DNA from 2 places in the Sphaerisporangium siamense genome. Region 2 is predicted to be linked to the other one. Evidence: riboswitches for the same ligand, from Rfam matches in the RefSeq annotation. Region 2 holds a riboswitch; the other holds the start of a gene.

Region 1 (8,967 bases), 1.8 Mb from region 2:
GGGCAGGATGCCCGCCGAGCCGTACGGCGCCGCCGAGACCGGCCCGACCGGCCCGCCGTCCCGCAGCGGGTGGCCGGGCAGGTAGGCCGCCAGGTGGGCGCGCACCGCGACCGGGCCGACGCCGGGGCCGCCGCCGCCGTGCGGGATGCAGAAGGTCTTGTGCAGGTTCAGGTGGGAGACGTCGGCGCCGAACTCGCCGGGCTTGGCCAGCCCGACCAGGGCGTTGAGGTTGGCCCCGTCGACGTAGACCTGGCCGCCGGCCTCGTGGACGCGCGCGCAGATCGCGGTGATCGTCTCCTCGTACACGCCGTGCGTGGAGGGGTAGGTCACCATGATCGCGGCGAGCCGGTCGCGGTGCTTGCCGATCTTGGCGTCGAGGTCGGCGAGGTCCACGTTGCCCTGGTCGTCGCAGGCCACCACGACCACCCGCATGCCGGCCATGACGGCGCTGGCGGCGTTGGTGCCGTGCGCCGAGGACGGGATGAGGCACACGTCGCGCTCGAGGTCGCCGTTGTCGCGGTGGTAGGCGCGGATGGCCAGCAGGCCGGCGAACTCGCCCTGGGAGCCGGCGTTGGGCTGCAGCGAGACCGCGTCGTAGCCGGTGACCTCGGCCAGCCAGCGCTCCAGGTCGCCGATGAGCGCGAGGTAGCCCTCGGTCTGGTCGGCGGGCGCGTAGGGGTGCAGGCCGGCCAGCTCGGGCCAGGTGATCGGCTCCATCTCGGTGGTGGCGTTGAGCTTCATCGTGCACGAGCCGAGCGGGATCATCGACCGGTCCAGCGCGATGTCCTTGTCCTGGAGCCGGCGCAGGTAGCGCAGCAGCGCGGTCTCGGAGCGGTGCGCGCGGAACACCGGGTGGGCCAGGTACTCGGTGGAGCGCAGCAGCTCGGCGGGCAGCGCGTCGGAGGCGGCGGTGTCCACGTCCTCCAGGACGACGCCCTCCAGGCCGAAGGCCTCCCAGACCGCGGCCAGGTGGCCGCCGGTGGTGGTCTCGTCGCAGGCGACGCCCACGTGGTCGGCGTCCATCTGGCGCAGGTTGATCCCGCGGGCGCGGGCGGCGGCCACTACCTCGCCGGCCCGGCCGGGCACCCGGGCCAGCACCGTGTCGAAGAACGCCTCGTGGACGACCTCGACGCCCGCGCCGCGCAGCCCGGCGGCCAGGACGGCCGCGTGCCGGTGGACGCGCTGGGCGATGCGCCTGAGCCCCTCGGGGCCGTGGTAGACGGCGTACATGCCGGCGATGACGGCGAGCAGGACCTGGGCGGTGCAGATGTTGCTGGTGGCCTTCTCCCGGCGGATGTGCTGCTCGCGGGTCTGCAGGGCCAGGCGGTAGGCGGGGCGGCCGTCGGCGTCCTGGGAGACCCCGACCAGGCGTCCGGGCATCTGCCGCTGCAGGCCCTCGCGGACGGACATGTAGGCGGCGTGCGGGCCGCCGAAGCCGAGCGGGACGCCGAAGCGCTGGGAGGAGCCCACGGCGATGTCGGCGCCGAGGAGGCCGGGCGACTCCACCAGGGTGAGGGCCAGCAGGTCGGCGGCGGCGACCACCAGCGCGCCGCGGGCGTGCGCCTCCGCGGCCAGGGCGCGGAAGTCCTTGAGCCGGCCGCTCGCGCCCGGGTACTGGACCAGGACGCCGAACAGCTCGCCCTCGGGCAGCCCCTCGGACAGGTCGGCCTCGGCCAGCTCGATGCCGAGAGGCTCGGCGCGGGTGGCGAGCACGGCCTTGGTCTGCGGGAGCGCGTCGGCGTCCACGACGAACACCGGGCTCTTGGCGCGGCCCGCGCGGCGGGCCAGCGTCATCGCCTCGGCGGCGGCGGTGGCCTCGTCCAGCAGGGAGGCGCCGGCGACGTCCAGGCCGGTGAGGTCGGCGATCACGGTCTGGAAGTTGAGCAGGGCCTCCAGGCGGCCCTGGGAGATCTCGGGCTGGTAGGGGGTGTAGGCGGTGTACCAGCCGGGGTTCTCCAGCAGGTTGCGCCGGATGACGGCCGGGGTGATCGTGTCGTGGTAGCCCAGGCCGATCATGGTGGTGAGCACGCGGTTGCGGGCGGCCAGGGCGCGCAGCTCGGCGATGGCCTCGGTCTCGCTCGCCGCCAGGGGCAGGTGCAGCGGGCCCTCGGCGCGGATCATGCCGGGCACGGCGACGGCGACCAGGTCGGCGACGGAGGCGTAGCCGACGGCCTGCAGCATGCGCGCCTGCTCGTCGTCGGAGGGGCCGATGTGCCGCGTGGCGAAGGGCGGTGCGGACAGGTCGCGAAGCGGTGACCGATCGGTCATGGGTGCCCTCCTGAAGGGGTAGAGACCGGGCGCGTGGCGCGCTCGTGTGCCGTCTCCCCCTCTGTCAGCGCGGCGGGTGCCACGACCTGAGAGCTTCACCCCCCGCGGGGGGCTTGCACCGTCGGTGAGGCACGCCTGGCGGGCATGCCTGCTTTCCAGAGTCGCCTCGTCCGCGCGGTACGTGGGCCTGAGAGATTCCGGGGAGGTTGCTCCTTCGGCGCCCGGGCCAGCGGGCCGGCGCCGCGGCCGCGGCGCCTGCTCGTGCCCTCGGGTCTCTCCCGCGCGGGGTCGTAAGCCTTGAACCAACTGTACCCGCCCGTCCCGGCCGGGAGGCTACCCCAGTACCGCCCCGCCACGCGGGCGCGCGCGGGCGCCGGGTTCGCCGTACGCGGCCCCACACCGCGACCCCGCGAACCCGGGGACCGTCCCTGCCGGTCGCCGCCGATCCCCCGCCGGTTCCGGCCGGGGGGACGGCAGCCGGTCAGCCCGTCCTGCGGGCCTTCCTGCGCCGAGCCAGCTCGTCACCCGGGTGGTCCTCCGCGGTGGCGGCCGGCTCCACGCGTTCCCCCGGCAGCTCCGCCAGGGTGCCCTCGACCTCGCGCCAGACGCCGCCGAGGGCGATGCCGAACACGCCCTGGCCGCCTTCCAGCAGGTCGATGACCTCGTCGGCCGAGGTGCACTCGTAGACGCTCACGCCGTCGCTCATCAGCGTGATCTGCGCCAGGTCGTTGACCCCGCGCTCGCGCAGGTGGTGGACCGCGGTGCGGATCTGCTGGAGCGACACCCCGGTGTCGAGGAGGCGCTTGACCACCTTGAGCACGAGGATGTCGCGGAAGCTGTAGAGCCGCTGCGAGCCCGAGCCATGGGCCGGCCGCACCGACGGCTCGACGAGCTGGGTCCTGGCCCAGTAGTCGAGCTGCCGGTAGGTGATGCCGGCCGCCGAGCAGGCCGTCGGGCCGCGGTATCCCACGTCGGCGGGCAGCGACGCCGGCCGCTCGTCGAACAGCAGGCCCTGCTCTCCCGCGCGTTCCCGCGCCGACCGGCGCTGGGCCGGATCGTGCTGGCCGGCCGTCTTTCCCTCGCCGCTGCTGACCGCCACTGCGGACCTCCGGCTTTCTCTCATCCCACGGCCTGATCTGGGGGTTCGTGAATTACAACCGTGGTTTCCCTTGCACCGTAGGACCGGTGCGATGCTCAGTCAACGATCCCACCCGGCGCGTCGTGAAGCGTAAATGCCCGATATGGCGCACTGGGCTAACCCGCACGGCCGAAGTCCTCCGGGGTGATCGTGTCCAGGAACTCGCGGAACTTCTCGACCTCGTCCTCCTGGTCGTCGGGGATGATGACGCCGGCCTCGCGCACCACGTCCTCGCTGGCGAAGATGCTCGTGCCGGTGCGCAGCGCGAGCGCGATCGAGTCCGAGGGGCGTGCGCTCACCTCGACCCCGTTGGAGAACACCAGGTCGGCGAAGAAGATCCCGTCGCGCAGCGCCACGATGTTGACCGCCTGCAACCGCACGCCGAGGGCTTCGATCACGTCCTTGAACAAGTCGTGGGTGAGCGGCCGCGGAGGCGGCTCCTCGGCCTGTGCCAACGCGATGGCCGTGGCCTCGGTCATGCCAATCCAGATCGGCAGATATCGCTCACCCTTCGCCTCCTTCAGAAGGACGATGGGCTGGTTGGTGGGCATCTCCACGCGGACCCCCACGACCTCCATCTGCAACACACGCGGCTCCGTCCCATTGGGTCACCGGCCCGCTCCGGGCCTGCTCCCTTACGGCTCTCAGCTCGCGGCGTGACCATCGCCGCAAAATTCAACGTAACATCCTCCCACCCCGAAATGTCCGGGCGGCTCCGTCACCGGCCGAGAATGCCCCGCAGACCGGTCCTCACCAGGGCGGTGCGCAGTTCCTGGAGCAGTCCGGAGATCTCGCGGGCGGTCTCCTCGGCCTGGCCGGCGGCGCCGGGGGCGCGGCGGCGCATGAGGGGCGCGACGGCCTGCTCGACGAGGCCGGCCTCGCGCTCGGCGGCGGCCCGCAGCGCCCGCAGGTGGCGGGGGTGCAGGCCGAAGCGGGCGAGCGCGCCGCAGGCCCTGGCGACGGTCAAAGCCTCGGCGTCGTACCAGCGGGCGACCGGGGTGACCAGCCCGTAGTCCTCCAACTCGGCGAGGGTCTCCTCGTCCAGGCCCGTGGCCTCCAGCAGGTCGGGGCGGGTCAGCCTGACCTCGGGCGCGGGAGGGTCGCCGACGGGGCGCGGGCCGCCGAGCGGCGCGTCCTGCGGGTCGGCGGTCATCAGATGGTCCTTGATGACGCGCAGCGGCAGGTAGCGGTCACGCTGGGCGGTGAGGATGTAGCGCAGGCGCTCGACGTCGGCGTGGGTGAACTTGCGGTACCCCGAGGGCGAGCGCTGGGGCTCGATGAGCCCCTCGCCCTCCAGAAAGCGGATCTTGGAGACGGTGACGTCGGGGAAGTCCGCCCGGAGGATCTCCAGGACCTCCCCGATGCTCATGAACGCCCGGGCGGCCTGCGCGCTCATCACCGTCCCACCTCACCCACGCGTGAGGAACACCAGCCGGAACTTGCCGATCTGGACTTCGTCACCGCCGGTCAGGGGGTGCTCCTCGATGCGCTCCCGGTTGACGTAGGTGCCGTTGAGGCTGCCGACGTCGCGGGCGGTGAAGTAGTCGCCGCGCCGGTAGAACTCGGCGTGACGGCGCGACACCGTCACGTCGTCGAGGAAGATGTCGCTCTCGGGGTGGCGGCCCGCGGTGGTGAGATCGCTGTCGAGGAGGAAGCGGCTCCCGGCGTTCGGCCCGCGCATCACGACCAGCAGCGCCGTGCCCGGAGGCAGCTGGTCGACGGCCGCGCGATCGGGTAGGAGCGTCTGCCCCGTCGTCTCCGAGTCCATCGCCTCGATCCCGCTGAGGGAGATCGTGGAGGTGGTGTCCCCCACCGGCGTGCTCTCGGGACGGCTCAGCGGCGACCCGCAGCGTGAGCAGAAACGGGCGTCCTCAGGGTTGGCATTGCCGCACTGCGTGCAGTAGACGCTCGGCATCGATCGGCTCGGCCTCCTACCGCGAAGTCGCGGCGACGGTGCTCTGGGCGGCGTGCCTCGGGTCTTCGCTTCTCATGGTGTCAGACTGCGAATGCCGCAACATACGCTGATGAGTCGCAAAGGTCAAGATGAGGGCATGCTCGCGGATTCGGACATACTAGTGGGGCTCGCTCGGGCTCTCGCTACGGGGGGCTGGCGGTGCTCCTGACGGCGCTCGCCGTGCGCGCCGCGTCCACGATGTTCCGCTTCGCCCCTTCCTCACTCCTGCCCGGCTCGCCACGCCGGTCCAAAGCTACCGCCCGCGCCGCCCTGTGGTCCATGCGCCGCGCCGTTCGAATGTGACCGGAAACGACGGTTTCGCGGCGGATCGCCCCCCGACCGCGGGGTCAGGTGCCGACCGCGTGCTCGACCACGCGGGCCCAGCGCTCCAGGAGGGCCTGGGCGACGTCCAGGTCGTCTCCCTCGGCCCACAGGTGGGTGACGGCCTCGGAGGGGTCGGGCAGGATGAGCGCCCACCCGCCGTCCTCCTCGATCACCCGCACGCCGTCGGTGGTGTCCAAGCGGTGGCCGTCGGCGGCCTCCACGACCGAGCGCATGACGGCCCCCTTGGCCGCCCACGGGGTCGGGACGGTGCGCTTGAGCATCTTGGCCTGGGGGATGCGCGCGTCGATCTGGCTGAGGGAGAGCCGCGTGCGGGCCACGAGGCCGAGCAGGCGCAGGAACGCGGCCAGGCCGTCCACGGTGGGGGCGAACTCCGGGACGATGAAGCCGCCGCGCCCGTCCGCGGCGAAGATCAGCTCGGGGTCGGCGGCGGCGGAGGTGAGGGCGTCCAGGGCCGTGGAGGTCCACTGCACCTGGGCGCCGTGGAAGCGGCACACCTGCTCGGCGACGCGCGTGGTGGTCACGGGCAGGGCCACCCGGCCGCCGCGCCGCTCGGCCGCCACCAGGTCCAGCACGACGAGCTGGGCGCGCTCCTCGCTGATGAGCTGGCCCATCTCGTCCACCAGGGAGATGCGCTCGCCGACCGGGTCGAAGCGGACCCCGAAGGCGGCCCGCGAGGAGCCGACGAGCTCGGCGAGCCGCTGCAGGTCCCTGCGCCGCTCGGCCAGGGTCTCGGTCGGCGAGAACTCGTCCAGGCGGTTGTTGACCGTGAGGACGTCCACCCCGACCCGGCCGAGCAGGCTGGGCAGCACCAGGGCGGAGGTGCCGCCGGCGCAGTCGACCACGACCTTCATCTCGGCGTCCCTGACGCCCGACATGTCCACCCAGCGCAGCAGTTCGCGGGTGTAGTCCTCCACGGCCCTGGCCGGGAAGCTCAGCTCGGCGATCTCGCCGGGGAAGGCGCGCCGGAACTCCTGGCGGGAGAAGACCCGCTCCAGTTTGCGCTGGGCGTTCTGCGACAGGTCGGCGCCGTTCTCGTCCATGAAGACGATGTCGACGCTCTGCGGGTCGCCCGGGGTGGTGCGCAGGGCGATGCCGCCCGAGGCGCTCTCGTTGGAGGTGTGGAAGCGCGCGACGGGCAGGGGCGCGGCCTCCAGGTCCAGCACGTTGATCGCCCCGGCGTTGAGCGCGCTGATCACGGCGCGCTTGAACGCGCGGGCGGCGCGGGAGGCGTCGCGCGAGGTGATGACCGAGGCGCCCTTCTTCAGGGTGGTGGCGTAGGCGCTGGCCAGGCGCACGCACAGCTCCGGGGTGATCTCGACGTTGACCAGGCCCGAGACCCCGCGCGGGCCGAACAGACTGCGCTGGCCGCGCGACTCCCAGATCACGCTGGTGTTGACGACCGCGCCCGCCTCGATGGTCTTGAACGGGTAGATCTTCACGCCGGAGGAGACGTACGCCTCGGCCTCGATCACGCACTCGTCGCCGACGACGGCGTTCTCCTCGATCCGGGCGCCGGTCATGATGTCGGTGTTCTTGCCGATGACGCAGCCGCGCAGGTGGGCGCTCGGGCCGATGTAGACGTTGTCGTGGACGACGGCGCGGTGCAGGAACGCCCCTTCCTTGACCACCACGTTGTCGCCGAGGACGGTGTACTCGCGCAGCTCGGCGCCGGCCTCCACCTTGGCGTACCCGCCGATGTACAGCGGGCCCTTGAGGATGGCGTCAGGGTCCACCGAGGCGCCCTCGGCCACCCACACGCCCGGCGACATCTCGAAGCCGTCGGCGTCCAGCCGCACCCGCCCGGACAGGGCGTCGGCCTGGGCCTTGAGGTAGCTCTCGTGGGTGCCGACGTCCTCCCAGTACCCGGCCGCGACGTAGCCGTACAGCGGCGCGCCGCGGGCCAGGAGCTTGGGGAAGACGTCGCCCGACCAGTCGACCGGCGTGCCGGCGGCGACCTCGTCCAGGACCTCGGGCTCCATGATGTAGACGCCGGTGTTGACGGTGTCGGAGAAGACCTGGCCCCAGGTGGGCTTCTCCAGGAAGCGCTGCACCCGGCCCTGCTCGTCCACGATGATGATGCCGAACTCCAGCGGGTTCGGCACCCGCTTGAGGCCGATGGTCACCAGGGCGCCGTTGCGCTCGTGGAACCTGATCATGTCGGTGAGGTCGATGTCGGTCAGGGCGTCGCCGGAGATCACCAGGAAGCGCTCGTCGCGCAGCTTGTCGGCGGCGTTCTTGACGCTGCCCGCGGTGCCGAGCGGGATCTCCTCGGTGGCGTAGTGCAGGCTCATGCCGAGCTCGTCGCCGTCGCCGAAGTAGTTGCGGACGAGCGCGGCCAGGAACTGCACGGTCACGACGGTCTCGGTGAACCCGTGCCGCTTGAGCAGGCGCAGCACGTGCTCCATGATCGGCCGGTTCACCACGGGAAGCAGGGGTTTGGGTTGGTTGGCGGTCATCGGCCGCAGCCGAGTCCCCTCTCCGCCCGCCATCACCACGGCCTTCACGAATCACCCTCCGGAGGTAGCGTCACGGTGGGCACGCGGCCGCGCCGACGCGGATGATCGCGGTGAGATGCCGCGCGGGCGGGCCACCCGGTGCGATCATGCCCGGCCCGCCTCCTCGATGAGCCGGCGTCCCTGAACCACGTACAGCGCCCCCGCCCACCAATACAGACCTGTTCCCCAGATGGCGAAGGCCCATCCCATGATCCGGGCGGCGTCGGCGTACCAGCCGGCGTGGGAGGCCAGGAACAGCAGCGGGAAGGCGTACAGCAGGCCGGCCGTCGCCGCCTTGCCGAGGAAGTGGACCGGCAGGGCCGAGCCCAGGCCGTGCCGGCGCAGGACGGGCACGCCGAGCAGCAGCACGAGGTCCCTGCCGAGCAGGAGCGCGGTCAGCCACCACGGGATGACCTCGCGCGCGGTCAGGCCGATCAGCGTGGCCAGGATGTAGAGCCGGTCGGCCAGCGGGTCGAGCAGCCGGCCGAGCCTGCTGGTCTGGTTGAAGGCGCGGGCGAGCTTGCCGTCGAGCCAGTCCGACAGGCCCGCCGCCATGAGCAGCGCCAGGGCCCAGCCGTCGGCCTTCGGCCCGAGCACGAGCCACAGGAACACCGGCACGCCGAGCAGCCGCAGCATGCTCAGCACGTTCGGAACCGTCCAGACGCGGTCCTCGGCCGATCTCACCGGTTAGCTCCCCTCCCGCCGAACCTGCTGCCGACCCTACCCGGGGCCGGGCGCGGGGTGGCGGGGCGGGGACGGCCCCTCCT
Region 2 (8,967 bases):
GGTTCGGCGGTGGCGGCGGGGCCCGTCGCCGGGGGCCTCCTGGTGGACCTGGCGGGCTGGCGGGCCGTCTTCCTGGTCAACGTGCCGCTCACGGTGCTGGTGCTCGCGCTGACGGCGGGCCGGTCGATTCGCGCCCCGCGCGGCGACCGGCGCATCCACTGGCCCGCCCAGCTCGCCGTCTGCGCCGCGCTCGCGCTGCTGACCGACACGCTCATCGCCGCCGGCGCGCGCTCCTGGGCCCACGCGGCGATCTCGGGGACGGTCACGGTGCTGGCGGGCGCCGTCTTCGCGACCCTGGAACGGCGGAGTACGGCCCCGGTGCTCCACCGGGAGCTGCTGCGCGGGCGCGGCGTGCGGGTGACGCTGGCGGCGGGCGCGGCGGTCACCTTCGCCCTCAACGGGAACCTGTTCGTCCTGCCGTTGCTGTTCCAGCGCGAGCACGGACTCAGCGCCCTCACCAGCGGCCTGACCTTCCTGCCCCTCACCTTGCCGTTTGTCCTCAACCCACCGCTCACCGGCCGCATCGTGGCTCGCGTCGGCCCCCGCCCGCCCATCCTCGCCGGCCTCGGCCTGCTCACCGCGGGCGGCACGGCACTCGGCTGGGCCTCCTGGGCCGGAGCAGGTTACGGCTGGCACGCCGTGGGCCTGCTCCTCACCGGCCTCGGCGTCTCCTTCGCCCTCCCCGCCCTGGTCACCGCCATCCTCGCCACCGCCCCACCCGGCACGGCCGGAGCGGCCGGAGGACTCCTGAACGCCGTCCGCCAGACCGGCGCCACCCTCGGCGTCGCCAGCATGGGCTCCCTCGCCGCCCTCCCCAGCGGCACGGCGTTGTCGTTGCTCCTCGCCGCCGCGGTCTGCGCCGCCGCGGCCGTCTGGTTCGCCCGGGGGACGGCGGCCTCCTGATCGCGGGCCGCCGGCTTGCGGGGGAGAGGAGCGCCGGTCAGCACTCGATGACGTTGACGGCGAGGCCGCCGCGGCTGGTTTCCTTGTACTTGTCGAGCATGTCGCGGCCGGTGTCGCGCATGGTCTTGATGGCCTTGTCGAGGCTGACGAAGTGGCGGCCGTCGCCGCGGAGGGCGATGCGGGTGGCGGTGATGGCCTTGATGGAGGCGACCGCGTTGCGTTCGATGCAGGGGATCTGGACGAGGCCGCCGATGGGGTCGCAGGTGAGGCCGAGGTTGTGCTCGATGCCGATCTCGGCGGCGTTCTCGACCTGCTCGGGGGTGCCGCCGAGGGCCTCGGTGAGGCCGGCGGCGGCCATGGAGCAGGCGGAGCCGACCTCGCCCTGGCAGCCGACCTCCGCGCCGGAGATCGAGGCGTTCTCCTTGAACAGGACGCCGATCGCCCCGGCGGTGAGCAGGAAGCGGATGACGCCGTCCTCATCGGCGTTGGGGACGAAACGGTCGTAGTACGTCAGTACGGCGGGGATGATGCCGGCGGCGCCGTTGGTGGGGGCGGTGACGATGCGTCCCCCGGCCGCGTTCTCCTCGTTGACGGCGAGGGCGAACAGCGTGACCCAGTCCATGGTCTGCAGAGGGTCCTTCTCGGGGCTCTCGCTCTGCAGCCGCCGCAGCATCTGGTTGGCGCGCCGCTTGACCTTCAGGCCGCCCGGCAGCACGCCCTCCTTGGTGGTGCCGCGCCGGACGCACTCGGACATGACCCGCCACAGGTTGAGCAGGCCGGCGCGGATGTCGGCCTCGGTGCGGCCGAACGCCTTCTCGTTCTCCAGCATCAGCCCGGAGATCGACAGGCCGGTGTCGGCGCACTGCTTGAGCAGCTCGGCGGCGGTGGCGAACGGGTGGGGCAGCTCGGTGTCGTCGGCTTTGATGCGGTCGGCGCCGGTGGCGTTCTCGTCGACGACGAACCCGCCGCCCACCGAGTAGTAGACCTTCTCGCGCAGGGTGTCGCCCTCGGGGGAGAAGGCGGTGAACCGCATGCCGTTGGGGTGGTGCGGCAGCGAGACCTTGCGTTCGAAGACGCAGTGCTCGCCAACGACGAAAGGGATCTCCTGGGCGCCGAACAGCCGGAGCGTCCCGGACGCGCGCATCTCGGCGAGCCGCTCGTCCACGGTGTCCACGTCGACGAGCTCGGGCTTCTCGCCGGACAGGCCGAGCAGGACCGCCTTGTCGCTGCCGTGGCCTTTGCCGGTCAGGCCCAGGGAACCGTAGAGGATCACCTCGACGCGGGCCGTCTTCTCCAGGAGCCCGTCCTGCTTGAGTCCCCTGGCGAACTTGTGGGCGGCGGCCATGGGGCCGCCGGTGTGGGAGCTGGACGGACCTATACCGATTTTGAACAGGTCGAAGACGCTGATCGCCATTGATCTGTGCCCTTCGGAACGTGTGTGGCGAACCTTCGGAACATGTGACGAGAGAAGGGACGCTCCGGCGAGCGGTGGCCCGCCGGAGCCGCCAGGAGAGGGCGAACGAAGGTCAGGAGTCCGCGGTGGTGACGGTGGCGTACTCCTCGGCGGAGAGCAGGTCCTCCGGGGTGTCCTGGACGCGCACGCGGAACAGCCAGCCGTCGCCGTAGGGGTCGGAGTTGACCAGCGACGGGTCGTCCACGACGACCTGGTTGACCTCTATGACCTCGCCGCTGACCGGCGCGTAGATGTCGCTGACGGACTTGGTGGACTCGACCTCGCCCACGGCGTCGCCCGCCTCGACGGTCGCGCCCGCCTCGGGAAGCTGGACGAAGACGACGTCACCCAGCGACTCGGCGGCGTACGCCGTGATGCCCACGGTCACGGTGATGCCGTCCTCCAGGCCGGCGATCCACTCGTGCTCCTTGGTGTAGCTGAGCTCCTCGGGAATGCTGCTCACTTGCTCCTCCGGTAAAAAGGCAGGTCAACCACGTCGACCGGTTCATGGCTTCCACGGATGTCGACCGCGAGCCCCTCGGACACGTCCGTGTCCACGTAGGCCATCGCGATCGGCTTGCCGAGGGACTGCGAGGGTGCGCCGCTGGTGACCTCTCCAACGACGGTGCCGTCAGTCAGCCGTACCACGGGGTATCCGTGGCGTGGCACTCGGCGGCCCCGCGCGACGAGCCCGGTGAGGCGGCGGCGCGGCGGGATGTCCTTCAGCGGCGCGAGGGCCGCGCGGCCGACGAAGTCGCCGGGCTTGTCGAACCGTACGACGCGGCCGAGGCCCGCGTCGAAGGGAGTGAGCCCGGCGTTCAGCTCGTTGCCGTACAGGGGCATGCCGGCTTCGAGCCGGAGCGTGTCGCGGGCGGACAGGCCGGCGGGGCGCAGCCCGTACGCGTCGCCCGCCTTGGTGAGCTCCTGCCAGAGGGTGACGGCGTCGCCGGCCGCGACGAACAGCTCGAAGCCGTCCTCGCCGGTGTAGCCGGTGCGGGCGATGAGGGCCTTCACCCCGGCGACCGTGGCGGGCAGGCCGGCGTAGTACTTCAGCGAGGGCAGGTCGGCGTCGGTGAGCGTGGCGAGGATCTCCTGCGACCGGGGGCCCTGGACGGCGACCAGCGCGTACTGGTCGGAGCGGTCCTCCACCTCGGCGTCGAAGTCCGCCGACCGCTCGGTCAGCTCGGCGGCGACCTTGGGGTAGTTGGAGGCGTTGGCGACGACGAGGAACTCCTCCGCGGCCAGCCGGTAGACGATCAGGTCGTCCAGGACGCCGCCGTCGGCGGCGCAGATCATGGTGTAGCGGGCGCGGCCCGGCTCCAGGGCGGACAGGTGGCCGATCAGCGCGTGGTCGAGCGCCTCCCCGGCCTGCGGGCCGGTGACGAAGATCTCGCCCATGTGGGAGAGGTCGAACAGCCCGGCGGCCGTGCGCACCGCGTTGTGCTCGGCGGACTCGCTGCCGTAGCGCAACGGCATCAGCCAGCCGGCGAAGTCGGTGAGCGTCGCGCCGAGGCTCTCGTGCACCTCGCGGAGCGGTGTGGGTCTGGACATGATGCGCACCTCAGACAGGATTGGATGAGAGCATCCTCCCCCTCTGTCATCGGTGCCTGAGAGTTTCGCCCGGGTTTTGCCGGACTTTCACCTTCGGCGAGGCCCCCGGAGGGGACCTGCTTTCCAGAGATCACCTTTCCCGCGCGGTCCTTTGCCTTGTGAGGTTCGCGGGGAGGACTTGCTCCTTCAGGGGTCCTGACCGGATGTCAGGACTCTCTCCCGCACGGGATCATCGGTGTTCTCGACCACCCTACCAACGCACGCCCGCCTGTCCATGCCCACCGGGGTGGCGACAGGGGGGGCACGTCAGGCGGCGGCGGCCGACACCAGCGCTCGGAACAGGCGGGTGTCCTCGCCGGTCTCCGGATGCCACTGCACGGCGAGGGCGAAGGGCAGTTCCGGCAGCTCCACCGCCTCGACGGCCCCGTCGCCGGACGTGGCCGCGACCACCAGGCCCGCGCCGAGGCGGGCGACGGCCTGGTGGTGGTAGTGGGCGGTCCGGACGGGGTCGGCGCCGAGGACGTCGGCCAGCCTGCTGCCCCCCTCCGGGCGCACGGGCAGGTGGCCGTACCGGCCGGGGGCGGGGGAGTGGCCGTCGTGGCCGACCAGGTCGGGCAGGTGCTGGTGCAGGGTGCCGCCGAGGTGTACGTTCAGCACCTGCATGCCCCGGCAGACGCCGAGGAACGGCAGCCCGGCCTTCAGCGCCGCGGCGACCAGTTCGAACTCCGCCGCGTCGCGGAACTCCCTGATGTGGCTCGTGCGCGCGTGCGGCTCCTCACCGTATCGGGACGGGTCCACGTCCCCGCCGCCCGCGACGATGAGCCCGTCCAGCCGCTCCACCAGCGGCGCCGGGTCGCCCGCCGGAGGCAGCAGCACCGGCTGGCCCCCGGCCCGCGCGACCCGGTCGACGTAGTCGTACGGCAGCAGCGCCGCGCGGGCGTCCCACACGGTGAACGAGGCCCGCTCGACGTAGCAGGTGATCCCGATGACCGGCCGTGCCATGGCGCCCTCCTACAGCGGGGTCACGTACGCGCCGGAGATGCCGCCGTCCACCAGGAACTCCGCCCCGGTGATGAAGCTCGCGTCGTCCGAGGCCAGGAACGCGACCGCGGCGGCGATCTCGGACGCCTCGGCGAACCGCCCGAGCGGGACGTGCACGAGGCGGCGCTGGGCGCGCTCGGGGTCCTTGGCGAACAACTCCTGGAGCAGCGGCGTGTTGACCGGCCCCGGGCACAGCGCGTTCACCCGGATGCCCTCGCGGGCGAACTGCACGCCGAGCTCGCGGGACATCGCCAGCACGCCGCCCTTGGAGGCGGTGTAGGAGATCTGCGACGTCGCCGAGCCCATGACCGCCACGAACGACGCGGTGTTGATGATCGAGCCCTTGCCCTGCCGCCGCATGTACGGGATGACGTGCTTGCAGCACAGGTAGACACTGGTCAGGTTGACGTCCTGGACCCGCCGCCACGCCTCGATGCCGGTGGTCAGGATCGAGTCGTCGTCGGGCGGCGAGATGCCCGCGTTGTTGAACGCGATGTCCACGCTGCCGTAGGTCTCGAAGGCCGTCTCGAACATGCGGGCGACGTCCTCCTCGCTGGTGACGTCGGCGCGGACGAACAGGCCGCCCACCTCCTCGGCCGCCTTGGCGCCCGCGGCCTCGTCCACGTCGGCGCAGACCACCCTGGCGCCCTCCTCGGCGAAGCGGCGGGCCGTGGCGAGCCCGATGCCGCTCGCGGCGCCCGTGATCACGGCCACGCGGTCACGCAGTCGCTGCATGGTGAAGATCTCCTTGACGGGTCGTGCGTCAGTGCGCGATGAAGACGTTCTTGGTCTCGGTGAACGCGGCCAGCGCGTCGGGGCCGAGCTCCCGGCCCAGGCCGGACTGCTTGAAACCGCCGAACGGCGTCCAGTACCGCACCGAGGAGTGGGAGTTGACCGACAGGTTGCCCGACTCGATCGCCCGGGCCGTCCGCAGCGCGCGGCCCACGTCCCGCGTCCAGATCGAACCGGACAGCCCGTACACGGTGTCGTTGGCGATGCGCACGGCGTCCGCCTCGTCGTCGAACGGCACCACGCTGACCACCGGGCCGAAGATCTCCTCGGTGAACGCGCGCTCGTCCAGCGACTCGTGGGTGAGCACGGTCGGCGGGAACCAGAAGCCCCTGCCGGACGGGCAGGCGCCCTGGAAGCGCGGCGTGCCGGTGACGAACGAGGCCACCCGCGCGCGGTGCTCGGCGCTGATGAGCGGGCCGAGGTCGGTGCCGGGGTCCAGTGGGTCGCCCACGGTCAGGGACGCGACGGCGGCGCCGAGGCGGTCGAGGAACTCCTCCAGGACGGGGCGCTGGACGAGGACGCGCGAGCGGGCGCAGCAGTCCTGCCCGCTGTTGTCGAACACCGCGGACGGCGCGGTCGCGGCGGCCCGCTCCAGGTCGGCGTCGGCGAACACCACGTTGGCGCTCTTGCCGCCGAGCTCCAGCGTGAGACGCTTGACGGTCCGCGCGGCGCTCGCGGCGATCAGCTTGCCGACCTCGGTGGACCCGGTGAACACGATCTTTCGCACGTCCGGGTGCTCGACGAGGCGGGCCCCCGCGACCTCGCCCGCGCCGGGCAGGACCTGGAGCACCCCTTCGGGGATGCCGGCTTCCAGCGCCAGCTCGGCCAGCCGCGCGGCGGTGAGCGGAGTCCACTCGGCCGGCTTCACGATCACCGTGTTGCCCGCGGCGAGCGCCGGGGCGACGCCCCACGTCATGATCACCATGGGGAAGTTCCACGGCAGGATGACGCCGACGACGCCGAGCGGCTCGGCGAACGTGATGTCCACCCCGCCCGCGACCGGGATCTGCCTGCCGTGGTTGCGCTCCGGCGCGCCCGCGTAGAAGTGCAGCACGTCGCGGACGTTGCCCGCCTCCCAGCGGGCGTTGCCGAGCGGGTGGCCCGCGTTGGCGACCTCCAGGCGCGCCAGCTCTTCGCCGTGGGAGTCGACCAGCTCGGCGAAGCGGCGCAGCAGCCGCGCCCGGTCGCCGGGCGCGACCTCCCGCCACGCCGGGGAGGCCGCCTTGGCCCGCGCCACCGCGCGATCGGTCTCGGCCACGTCCGCGAGCTCGACGTCCGCGAGCACGTCCTCGGTGGCCGGGTTGATTATCTTCATCGTCACATCCGTTCGAAGCCCCGGAACATCTCCCAGTCGGTGACGGCCGCGTCGAAGGCGGCCAGCTCGACGCGGGCGTTGTTCGCGTAGTGCTCGACGACCTCCTCGCCGAGCGCGGCCTTGGCGATCTCCGAGGACCGCCACAGCGCCAGCGCGTCCCGCAGCGTCGCCGGCACGGTCTCCGCCCCCGCCGCGTAGGCGTTGCCGCCGAAGGGCTCCTCCAGCGGAAGCTCGTGGTCGATGCCGTGCAACCCGGCCGCGATCATGCCGGACACGGCCAGGTAGGGGTTCACGTCGCCGCCGGGCACGCGGTTCTCCACGCGCAGCGAGGGGCCATGGCCGACCAGGCGCAGCGCGCACGTGCGGTTGTCCACGCCCCACTTGACCGCCGTCGGCGCGAAGCTGCCCGGGACGTACCTCTTGTAGGAGTTGACGTTGGGCGCGTACAGCAGCGTGAACTCGCGCAGCGCGGCGAGCTGGCCCGCGATGAAGTGCTCCCCGACCCGGGACAGGCCGTGCGGGCCGTCGCCCGCCATCACCGGGTCGCCCTCGGGGGTGCGCAGCGAGATGTGGATGTGGCAGGAATTGCCCTCGCGGTGGTTCGGCTTGGCCATGAAGGTGATCGACATGCCGTCCTGGGCCGCGATCTCCTTGGCGCCGTTCTTGTAGATGCCGTGGTTGTCGCAGGTGGCGAGCGCCTCGTCGAACCGGAAGGCGATCTCGTGCTGGCCGAGGTTGCACTCGCCCTTGGCGGACTCGACGTACATGCCCGCGCCCTCCATGCCGAGCCGGACGCGGCGCAGCAGCGGCTCGACCCGGGCGCCGCCGAGCAGCGAATAGTCGACGTTGTAGAGGTTCGCCGGGGTCAGGTCGCGGTACGCCTTGCCCCAGGCGTCCTCGTAGCTGTCCCGGTAGACGACGAACTCCAGCTCGGTGCCGACGTAGGCCTTCCAGCCACGCTCGGCGAGCCGTCCGAGCTGCGCGCGCAGGATCTGGCGCGGCGAGGCGGCGACGTCGCCGCCGTCCTCCCAGAGGACGTCCGCCATCAGCAGCACCGTGCCGTCCTGCCAGGGCACCCGGCGCAGCGTGGACAGGTCGGGCCGCATGACGAAGTCGCCGTAGCCGCGTTCCCAGGACGACATGGCGTACCCGTCGACCGTGTTCATGTCCACGTCCACGGCGAGGAGGTAGTTGCACCCCTCGGCGGCGTGCTCCAGCACCTGCTCCAGGAAGTACCGGGCGGACAGCCGTTTGCCCTGGAGGCGTCCCTGCATGTCGGTGATGGCGAGGAGCACGGTGTCCACGCGGCCGGCGGAGACGTCGTCACGCAGCTCGTCGACGGTCAGCACGGCGCTCCCTTCCTTCAAAAGTATGGAATCAGACCATTGCAGGCATGCAAGCACCCGCCGCGCCCTGGCGTCAACGGTTTCGCCGAGCCGTCCCGACAAATGGACTAATATCAAACCATTGACCTGAGAACGGGAGGCGTGATGGCGGAGCCGCAGCTCGTCGCGGTCCTGCGGCCCGTGCGGGCGGGCAACGCCTTCGAAGAGACCGTCGAGCGGCTGCTGCAGGCCATCAAGCTCGGCGTCGTGCCCACCGGCGACAAACTGCCCCCCGAACGCGAGCTGGCCGGCCGGCTCGGCATCAGCCGCGTCACGCTCCGCGAGGCCATCAAGGCCCTCCAGGACGCCGGGTACCTCGACGTGCGGCGCGGACGCTACGGCGGGGCGTTCGTCCTGTACGAGCCGCCGCCGCCCGGGCACGGCGACCTGCGCCGCGCCGTCGCCGCCATGGGGCCCGCCGAGCTGGCCGACGCGCTCACCTTCCGCATGGCCGTCGAGTGCGGCGCCGCGCAGGTGCTGGCCGCCGCCCCGCTCACCGGCGAGCAGCGCGCCACGCTGACCCGGCG

Evidence for each region. A riboswitch is a leader RNA that binds a small molecule or an ion and turns the genes downstream of it on or off. The one in region 2 is predicted to bind glycine.
Region 1: linked by a shared signal. The riboswitch ahead of gcvP (aminomethyl-transferring glycine dehydrogenase) and the one ahead of gcvT (glycine cleavage system aminomethyltransferase GcvT) in region 2 are both predicted to bind glycine.

Annotation. Positions count from the first base shown of each region.
Region 1 is NZ_JACHND010000001.1:5,989,510-5,998,476, forward strand. Features, by position in the region: gene gcvP (aminomethyl-transferring glycine dehydrogenase) at 1-2,268, opposite strand, end outside; glycine riboswitch at 2,434-2,559, opposite strand; gene BJ982_RS27595 (MerR family transcriptional regulator) at 2,750-3,367, opposite strand; gene BJ982_RS27600 (bifunctional nuclease family protein) at 3,523-3,993, opposite strand; gene ftsR (transcriptional regulator FtsR) at 4,125-4,802, opposite strand; gene BJ982_RS27610 (FHA domain-containing protein) at 4,815-5,321, opposite strand; gene BJ982_RS27615 (mannose-1-phosphate guanyltransferase) at 5,708-8,209, opposite strand; gene clsA (cardiolipin synthase ClsA) at 8,306-8,884, opposite strand.
Region 2 is NZ_JACHND010000001.1:7,818,851-7,827,817, reverse strand. Features, by position in the region: gene BJ982_RS35385 (MFS transporter) at 1-903, shown strand, start outside; gene BJ982_RS35380 (L-serine ammonia-lyase) at 941-2,317, opposite strand; gene gcvH (glycine cleavage system protein GcvH) at 2,430-2,819, opposite strand; gene gcvT (glycine cleavage system aminomethyltransferase GcvT) at 2,816-3,907, opposite strand; glycine riboswitch at 3,941-4,041, opposite strand; glycine riboswitch at 4,042-4,139, opposite strand; gene BJ982_RS35365 (gamma-glutamyl-gamma-aminobutyrate hydrolase family protein) at 4,214-4,909, opposite strand; gene BJ982_RS35360 (3-oxoacyl-ACP reductase) at 4,919-5,683, opposite strand; gene BJ982_RS35355 (aldehyde dehydrogenase family protein) at 5,712-7,055, opposite strand; gene BJ982_RS35350 (glutamine synthetase family protein) at 7,058-8,401, opposite strand; gene BJ982_RS35345 (FadR/GntR family transcriptional regulator) at 8,546-8,967, shown strand, end outside.